DNA from 2 places in the Carnobacterium sp. CS13 genome. Region 2 is predicted to be linked to the other one. Evidence: riboswitches for the same ligand, from Rfam matches in the RefSeq annotation. Region 2 holds a riboswitch; the other holds the start of a gene.
The links. A riboswitch is a leader RNA that binds a small molecule or an ion and turns the genes downstream of it on or off. The one in region 2 is predicted to bind FMN.

Region 1 (3,741 bases), 530 kb from region 2:
TAGTCAATACGATGCCTCCTTTCGATCTGTGCTAAACGATACCAAAGAAAGAGAATATCTGGTCTTTTTTCCGTCAGTTCTTGATAGGTGAGATTCGGTTTTTCGCTTAACATCTGATTAAGTTCTTCTCTTATTTCTATCGGAAAAATAAGAGACAAATCAAACGATGGATCAACAATGCTTATTTCGATTACATGTTCTGAAATCGTACTGAATTTCAACCGGCGCAAATCAGCAATTTCCTCAATAGAATGGCCGTTCAATAAATACTTTTGCGTTATAGCTGCACTTTGGGTAATGCCGCTATAGTCTCTTGCCGTTTCAGAATAAATTGAAAAAAACAAAGGAACCATTTGTGGCTGTCGTTCGATCCATTCGATCAATTCAGCTAAACAATCTGTCAATATTATTTCAGCTTCAAGAGGTTCGATACCATAATGTTCAGCTAATTGTCTTCGTGTTTTTCCAATCTTTCCATGGCCGGTTAGATAAGCAACGATGATCTCAGCATTGGTTTCTGTCAGCTCATTTAATAAAAATAACCATTCTTTGCCAAATTGCTGGGCTAAAGTTTGCTTATCTTGATGATGTTGATTTAACCAATTTTTTAACCAGATTTGATTTTTCCATTCTTTTTCCAATGGCAAATAGTGTTTATTGCCATGGCGAACCTCTGATAAAACTTGGGTAACAAATAAACATTTACGCCAAAAATAGGCGTTAACAGCTCCATTTTTCAATTGATTTAAATGAACTGGATAAGTATGCTTCATAAAGTACTGCTGATAGCCTTTAGCTCCACTTTCTGTTAATTGATACCCTTCTCCTTCGGAATCTGCTGTAATCAATTCTAAACGTTCCATTTTGTTTATTAGGCGTTCAAATTGTTGTCGTTTTATTTTTGGAAACAAAGAAAAATAAGCTGTTAAACGGTATTGTTGAGCATTATACAATATCGAAGCTGTTCTTTTTCCTGTAAGTATATGGTAAATGGTAGAGGATTTTTTCGAAACATCATTTGAAAACAACGACAAACAAAAGTTTTCAAAATAAGTCAATTTCACCAAAGTAGTCTCCTCCTTTTTCTTTGTTCACTTGATTATTGTTACTGCTTATTTTTAATGCTTCTTCTTATTCTAATATACCAAATATTTAGAAAATATAATGGGAAATACATAAATTACTTTATTTTTTTATTGCATTAAACAAAAATGGGCTCGTTACGATCACGAGTCCCATTTCTTTATTTAATATACAATTTAATTTCTATTTTCCATAACTGAAATTAGAGAGCTGATTGCGAACGATCCAGGGTTTCATTTTAGCGAAAAGAATAACGAAAACACTGCTGACGATTATTCCTTTTGCCAGGTTGAAGGGTACTACACCGTAAAAAACGTATTGTTGTATCGGACCAACGCTGAAGTTTAAAACGGCAAAATAAAGCGGGATCAGCACATAAGCATTCAAGAACGATAGGATCGTCGTTAAAGAGAGGGTTCCAATCACATTAGCAAAAACGATGGTTTGCGTGTTTTCTACTTTATTGCGCATAATATAATAAATCGGCAAACAATAAGCTAACGAGGCAATCAAGCTAGCCGCATCACCAATAGGATACCCTGCATCTCCGCCAGTTTGAATATAATGAAGAACCGTACGGATCACAGCTACCATTATTCCCCCTACAGGACCATATAAAAACATACCTAACAATACAGGAATATCACTGAAATCTATTTTCAAAAAAGAAACTCCAGGGATAATGGGAAAAGCGAAAAACATTAGGACGAAAGCGACCGCTGCAAGCATCGAAACTCCTACTAGTCTTTTTGTGTTACTATTTTGCATAAAAATCCTCCTAAAAGGATCCATCAGCTTGAGCATTTTGAGCTTACCGAAGAATACTAGTCAAAAAAATATGCCCGTCTAATTTTTCTTCAGAAAAATCAAACAGAGCATAAGAACATTAGTACATTCAAATAAGCCCCATCTTCTTTATCCAGACTTTACTGTCGGTACTGGAATTAAACCAGTTCAACCAGATAATGCTACCTAGCTCGTGGACTATACCACCGGTCGGGAATTACACCCTGCCCCTGAAGACGAATCTATTATTTTTTTAGTACATCATCTGTACTCCTAAAGTATACTAAACTTAAGAGTATTTTGCAAGAGTTTTACTTACTTTTTATACGTTTGTTTCGTTAGGATCAATATAAGGAAAACGCATGGCGAAAACTGTCTCTTCATTTGGAACACTTTTAACCTCAATAGTGCCGCCATGTTCTTCAATAATATTTTTTACGATTGATAGCCCTATCCCAGTACCCGTCTGATTGGTTTTATAAACCGTTCTAGATTTATCCGCCTTATAAAAGCGATCAAAAATATAGGGAATATCTTCTTCCATTATACCCATACCGTTGTCTATCACTTCCATAACAACTTCATCAAAAACTTTATCTAAATGAACCCATAATTTGACTTCTTTATTTTCTCGTTCCGCCATAGCAGTATGCCGTATAGCATTGTTGATCAAATTGACAAATACTTGGTTCATCTTGTCTTCATCCATCTCGTATGTTTGCACTCCTGGATCGATTTTAAGGGTTAACCTTACATGACTGCTTCCAGCTATACGATTAAAACGCGCCATCAACTTTCTGAAAAACGGTTCTAAAATGACATCTTCACGAATCAAATCAATATGACCTGCTTCCATTCTAGATAAATCCAGCATTTCGTTGACCATTCGGTTCATCCGTTTCGATTCTTCACCGATGATACTCGCCATCTCATGTTTTTCTGCTTCTGTTTCAGCTATATCGTCTAAAATTGCCTCACTGTAACCTTGTATCATTACTAAAGGTGTTCGTAATTCATGAGAAACGTTATTGATAAAATCGACGCGCATTTTATCCAAACGCCGTTCTTTTGTTAAATCTTGCAACGATACTAGAACTCCCCGGACGTTTTCTAACCCTTCATCAAATAAAGGAACCAATGTGATTTCGAAATAAATATCATTAAAGGTAGCATCGTAATAAACTTTTTCAGATTTTTCAATCACTTCATCTATTTGATCTGCTATCACTTCCGGCACAGCCGTTTCTTCTATCCCTTCCAACTTATACCAATTATGCAAAAACTCTTCGCCAATCGGATTAGACATCAGCAAAGTTTTATCTTGATTGTAGTATAAAATACCGGTTGAGATCGAAGTAACAATGTTTTCTAACAATTCTTTTTCTTGTCGAGTTGCCGTTCCAGTGGTTTCCAATGATTTCCGCATTTTATTCATGGCTAAAGCAAGTTGTGAGATTTCATCTTTATAATGTATTGGAGCTTGTTGTGAAAAATCATTTTTTGCATATTCAAAAGCAATGTCTCTTAATTCGTTCAAAGGCTTCCCTAAACGATTTTGCAAATAATAAAAAAGACCAATTGCTAACAATCCATAAAGAGCAAAATTAATCAGAGACCAGATGTTCATTTTTTGTTGTGTTGCGTTTAAAAAAGACAAATCTCCAAACGAATACAATGTTCCCTTTTGTCCATTGAACTCGAAAGTTTTCATGCGGAAAATAAATACAGACTCTGCGTTTTTTTTGTTTTCATGTTCGCTTATGATCTCAGTATCTTTTCCAGCTTTCATCGCTTTTTTTACTTCTTCATCAGCGAGTAAAATCTCTTTAGAAGAAGGTGTCAATTGTTCAGACATATTGTAAGAGGTACTGA
Region 2 (3,741 bases):
GATAAAATCAAACCTAAACTGATACTTGTTGGAGAAGCACCAGGGTATAGAGGTAGCCGACTTACCGGAGTTCCTTTTACCAGTGAACATTTGCTGATGAATAACGTGAAGGGGTTAGAACTATTTGGCAAGGAAAACGGTTATAAACTGCCTTCGGAAAAAGACAAGCTGTTAAAAGAAGCAACGGCTACCATTATATGGAATACACTTTTAGAACAGGATATTGTCTCATTAGGATGGAATGCTTTTCCTTTTCACCCTCATAAAAAAGACAACGGCAAAAGCAATCGGATGCCAACAAAGAAAGAACTTTTGATGGGAGAAATGTTTCTTATTCAAATGATTGAAATGTTTCAGATTGAAAAGGTTGTTGCGGTAGGCAATAAAGCGGAAGAAAGCCTTCATCAGCTGGGAATAGAGTGTCTGAAAGTAAGACATCCTGCTCAAGGCGGAAAAAATGCATTTGTTCAAGGAATAAAGCGAATCAAATAAGAATGAACTAACGAATACAACAGTTGAATAATCTTGAATAGGAAGAGTGTCTTCTATCGTGTTGTAGGAATAATTTAGTTGTTCTAGGAATCAGTATTTATAATCGATATAATAAGAGCAACTATTTTTTTAGAGGAGTGATTTATATGACGAATGAACAAAAAGATAGACCGACAACGCAGTATCTTTTACCACATGGCTGGACAATTAATTTGTCTGACAAAGCTGACTTGCTTCAAAATAACGATGGTAAAGTTGCAATCATTCTTAAGTCAAAAAACTTTGGAGATGTCTCGCCTGTTGTATTTGATGTATTGGAGAACAGTATTCATGTGCAGTCCTTGCCGCATTTCGCAGAACGAGTATCTTTCACATTAGATAAAGAAATTGAATTGGTGTTTAATTCTTTTGTTTACGAACAAGGATAAATAAAGCTCACTGTTTATTTTTAAGAAGTTCAGTTTTAGAAAAGAAAAGTAACAAAAAAGGCTCATTTGACGAGCTTTTTTGTTACTACTCTTCTTTCTTGCTGTAAATTTCATAAGCAAAATATCCGCCTAATAAGCCGATTCCAGCTCCTAAACTAAGTGTAGATAATAAAGAAATGGGAAAAAATGAGCTTGAAATCATACCAATAATACAACCAAGAAGCATGCCTAGTGGTATCAAACTATTTAGTAAATCTTGAGCGCCTTTGGTTTTTTTCTTACCCAAGGTACCATGATCGTGCTTTTGTTTAAGTTTTGTAACTACAAATATCCCGATTACCCCTACTATTATCATAGGGAGTAAAATAAGTGCAATTTCTATTACTGAGCTCATACTCAAATCTCCTTCATTTTTTAATCTGAATTGATTCTACCATACTTAATTAATACAGCTAACCAACTGCTTCAAAAAATTAAATCACTATTGACATTAGTTTTGTTTCACTATACTCTTACAGTACAAAAGTAAATAAGTCTTCAGGGCAGGGTGCAAGTCCCTACCGGTGGTAAAGCCCACGAGCCGCAAGGCAGATTCGGTTAGATTCCGAAGCCGACAGTATAGTCTGGATAAAGCGAAGACAAACTAATTGCTGAACAATGAAGATGATTGAAGTCTTATTTGAGATGGATGGAAATCGTGAGTTTATGATGCAGCTATTAAACCGTCTTATTTAACGATAAGCCAAGCCCTGGATGTAAATCTAGGGCTTTTTTGTATAGTGTTTGAAAAATTAAATAGTCTTCAGGGCAGGGCGAAAGTCCCTACCGGTGGTAAAGCCCACGAGCCGCGAGGCAGATTCGGTTAGATTCCGAAGCCGACAGTTATAGTCTGGATAAAAGAAGACATCAGTTTTAAAGAACAAAAGCAACCGAGTACATAGTATGCGGATTTATTTGTGGTGTCTTTATAAACAAAACTGACGAAAGCCCTGAGAAGAAATTCTTAGGGCTTTTTATTTTGGAAGGGGTGAGAGGGTTGGATGAAAAATATATGCAGCTTGCATTGGATTTAGCCAAGAAAGGCAAAGGTTGGACGTCGCCGAATCCTTTAGTGGGTGCTGTGATTGTTAAAGATGGAAGAGTGGTTGGTCAGGGATATCATGAAATATATGGACAGCCTCATGCGGAAGTAAATGCGGTTGCATCAGCAAAAGAAGATGTGTCAGGAGCAACGTTGTATGTCACGCTAGAGCCTTGTTCGCATTTCGGAAGAACGCCTCCTTGCTCAGACTTGTTGATAGAGAAAAAGATTCAACGAGTCGTGGTTGGGACGTTCGATCCGAATCCATTAGTAGCTGGAAAAGGGATTGAAAGGCTTTGTAATGCTGGAGTTGAAGTGGACGTAGGTGTCTTGGAAAACGAATGCCAACTATTGAATGAAGTTTTTATGAAATACATTATCACTAAAGAACCTTTTGTTGTGATGAAAACGGCGATGTCACTAGACGGAAAAATAGCGACAGTGATGGGTGAATCTCAATGGATCTCTGGAGAAGCTTCCAGGCAGCAGGTACATAATTTGCGTCATGAATTGTCTGGGATCATGGTCGGGGTCGAAACGGTTATCAGAGATGATCCGAAGCTAACTGCCCGAGGGCCAAATAGCAAAAATCCCATTAGAATTGTGGTGGATAGTCAGCTCAGAATTCCGCTGGCGTCAACGGTATTGACCCAGGAGGATACAGCTAAAACAATCGTAGCGGCTACTGAAAGAGCCGATAGCGAAAGAATAAAAATACTGAGGAAAATGGGCGTTGAAGTCATTGTGACTAAAGAGAAGTCTGGGAGAGTTGATTTGCGGGAATTAATGAAAACACTAGGTGCCATGGGAATCGACAGTGTTTTGCTGGAAGGCGGTGCGGCATTGAATTTTTCAGCCTTGGAAGAAGGCATTGTGGATAAAATGCAGGTTTATATTGCGCCAAAAATCATCGGAGGAAAGCATGCTAAAACAGCTGTTGAAGGGGCAGGCGTTGCAGATTTGAAAGAGGCTTTTCAACTGAATCGGATGACAGCTGGGATGGTTGGAGAGGATCTAGTTGTAGAAGGCTATCTGGATAAATAAAGAGAAGCAATCGATTGGAGGAAGTCTCATGTTTACTGGAATTATTGAAGAAGTGGGAACCGTTAAGTCGATCCAAAGCGGCAAAAGTTCTTCAGTTCTCAGAATAAAAGGGCAAAAAGTAGTGCAAGGAACGCGTATTGGGGACAGTATCGCAACAAACGGTATTTGTTTGACTGTGACGAAGATAGAAAACGATTCTTTTGAAGCAGATGTTATGTCTGAATCATTAAAAAGGACGAATATCGGAACATTGATTCCCGGAAGTTTCGTCAATCTAGAACGGGCACTGAGTTTGGAAACTCGGCTTGGCGGACATATCGTTAGCGGCCACATCGATGGAACTGGACAGATCAGCGAATTTAAACGCGACGATAATGCTGTTTGGCTCACAATTGAAACTGATCCTGGGATATTACGGTACATTATTGAAAAAGGCTCCATTGCTATTGATGGTGTAAGTTTGACTGTCGCGGCGGTGGATGATCAATCTTTTCAAGTTTCTATTATCCCGCATACAGGAGAGGAAACGGTGTTGCTGTGTAAGCAACCGGGGGATACTGTAAACCTGGAATGCGACATGATTGGAAAGTATGTCGAGAAATTATTAGGACTGAATTCGAAAAAACAACCTCAAGAGAGCAGTCGAATAACGCAAGATTATTTGCAGGAAAACGGGTTCTTTTAGAACAGATAGGA

Region 1: it holds a riboswitch for FMN, as region 2 does, so the genes downstream of both, JHE06_RS05065 (ECF transporter S component) here and ribD (bifunctional diaminohydroxyphosphoribosylaminopyrimidine deaminase/5-amino-6-(5-phosphoribosylamino)uracil reductase RibD) in region 2, are expected to answer to the same signal.

Annotation. Positions count from the first base shown of each region.
Region 1 covers NZ_CP067364.1:1,053,338-1,057,078, reverse strand. Annotated here, with positions in the region: gene JHE06_RS05070 (helix-turn-helix domain-containing protein) at 1-1,064, opposite strand, end outside; gene JHE06_RS05075 (RecQ family ATP-dependent DNA helicase) at 1-7, opposite strand, end outside; gene JHE06_RS05065 (ECF transporter S component) at 1,267-1,851, opposite strand; FMN riboswitch at 1,988-2,111, opposite strand; gene JHE06_RS05060 (sensor histidine kinase) at 2,192-3,741, opposite strand, start outside.
Region 2 covers NZ_CP067364.1:523,393-527,133, forward strand. Annotated here, with positions in the region: gene JHE06_RS02515 (uracil-DNA glycosylase) at 1-492, shown strand, start outside; gene JHE06_RS02520 (hypothetical protein) at 639-920, shown strand; gene JHE06_RS02525 (hypothetical protein) at 1,006-1,314, opposite strand; FMN riboswitch at 1,450-1,564, shown strand; FMN riboswitch at 1,715-1,829, shown strand; gene ribD (bifunctional diaminohydroxyphosphoribosylaminopyrimidine deaminase/5-amino-6-(5-phosphoribosylamino)uracil reductase RibD) at 1,972-3,045, shown strand; gene JHE06_RS02535 (riboflavin synthase) at 3,074-3,730, shown strand.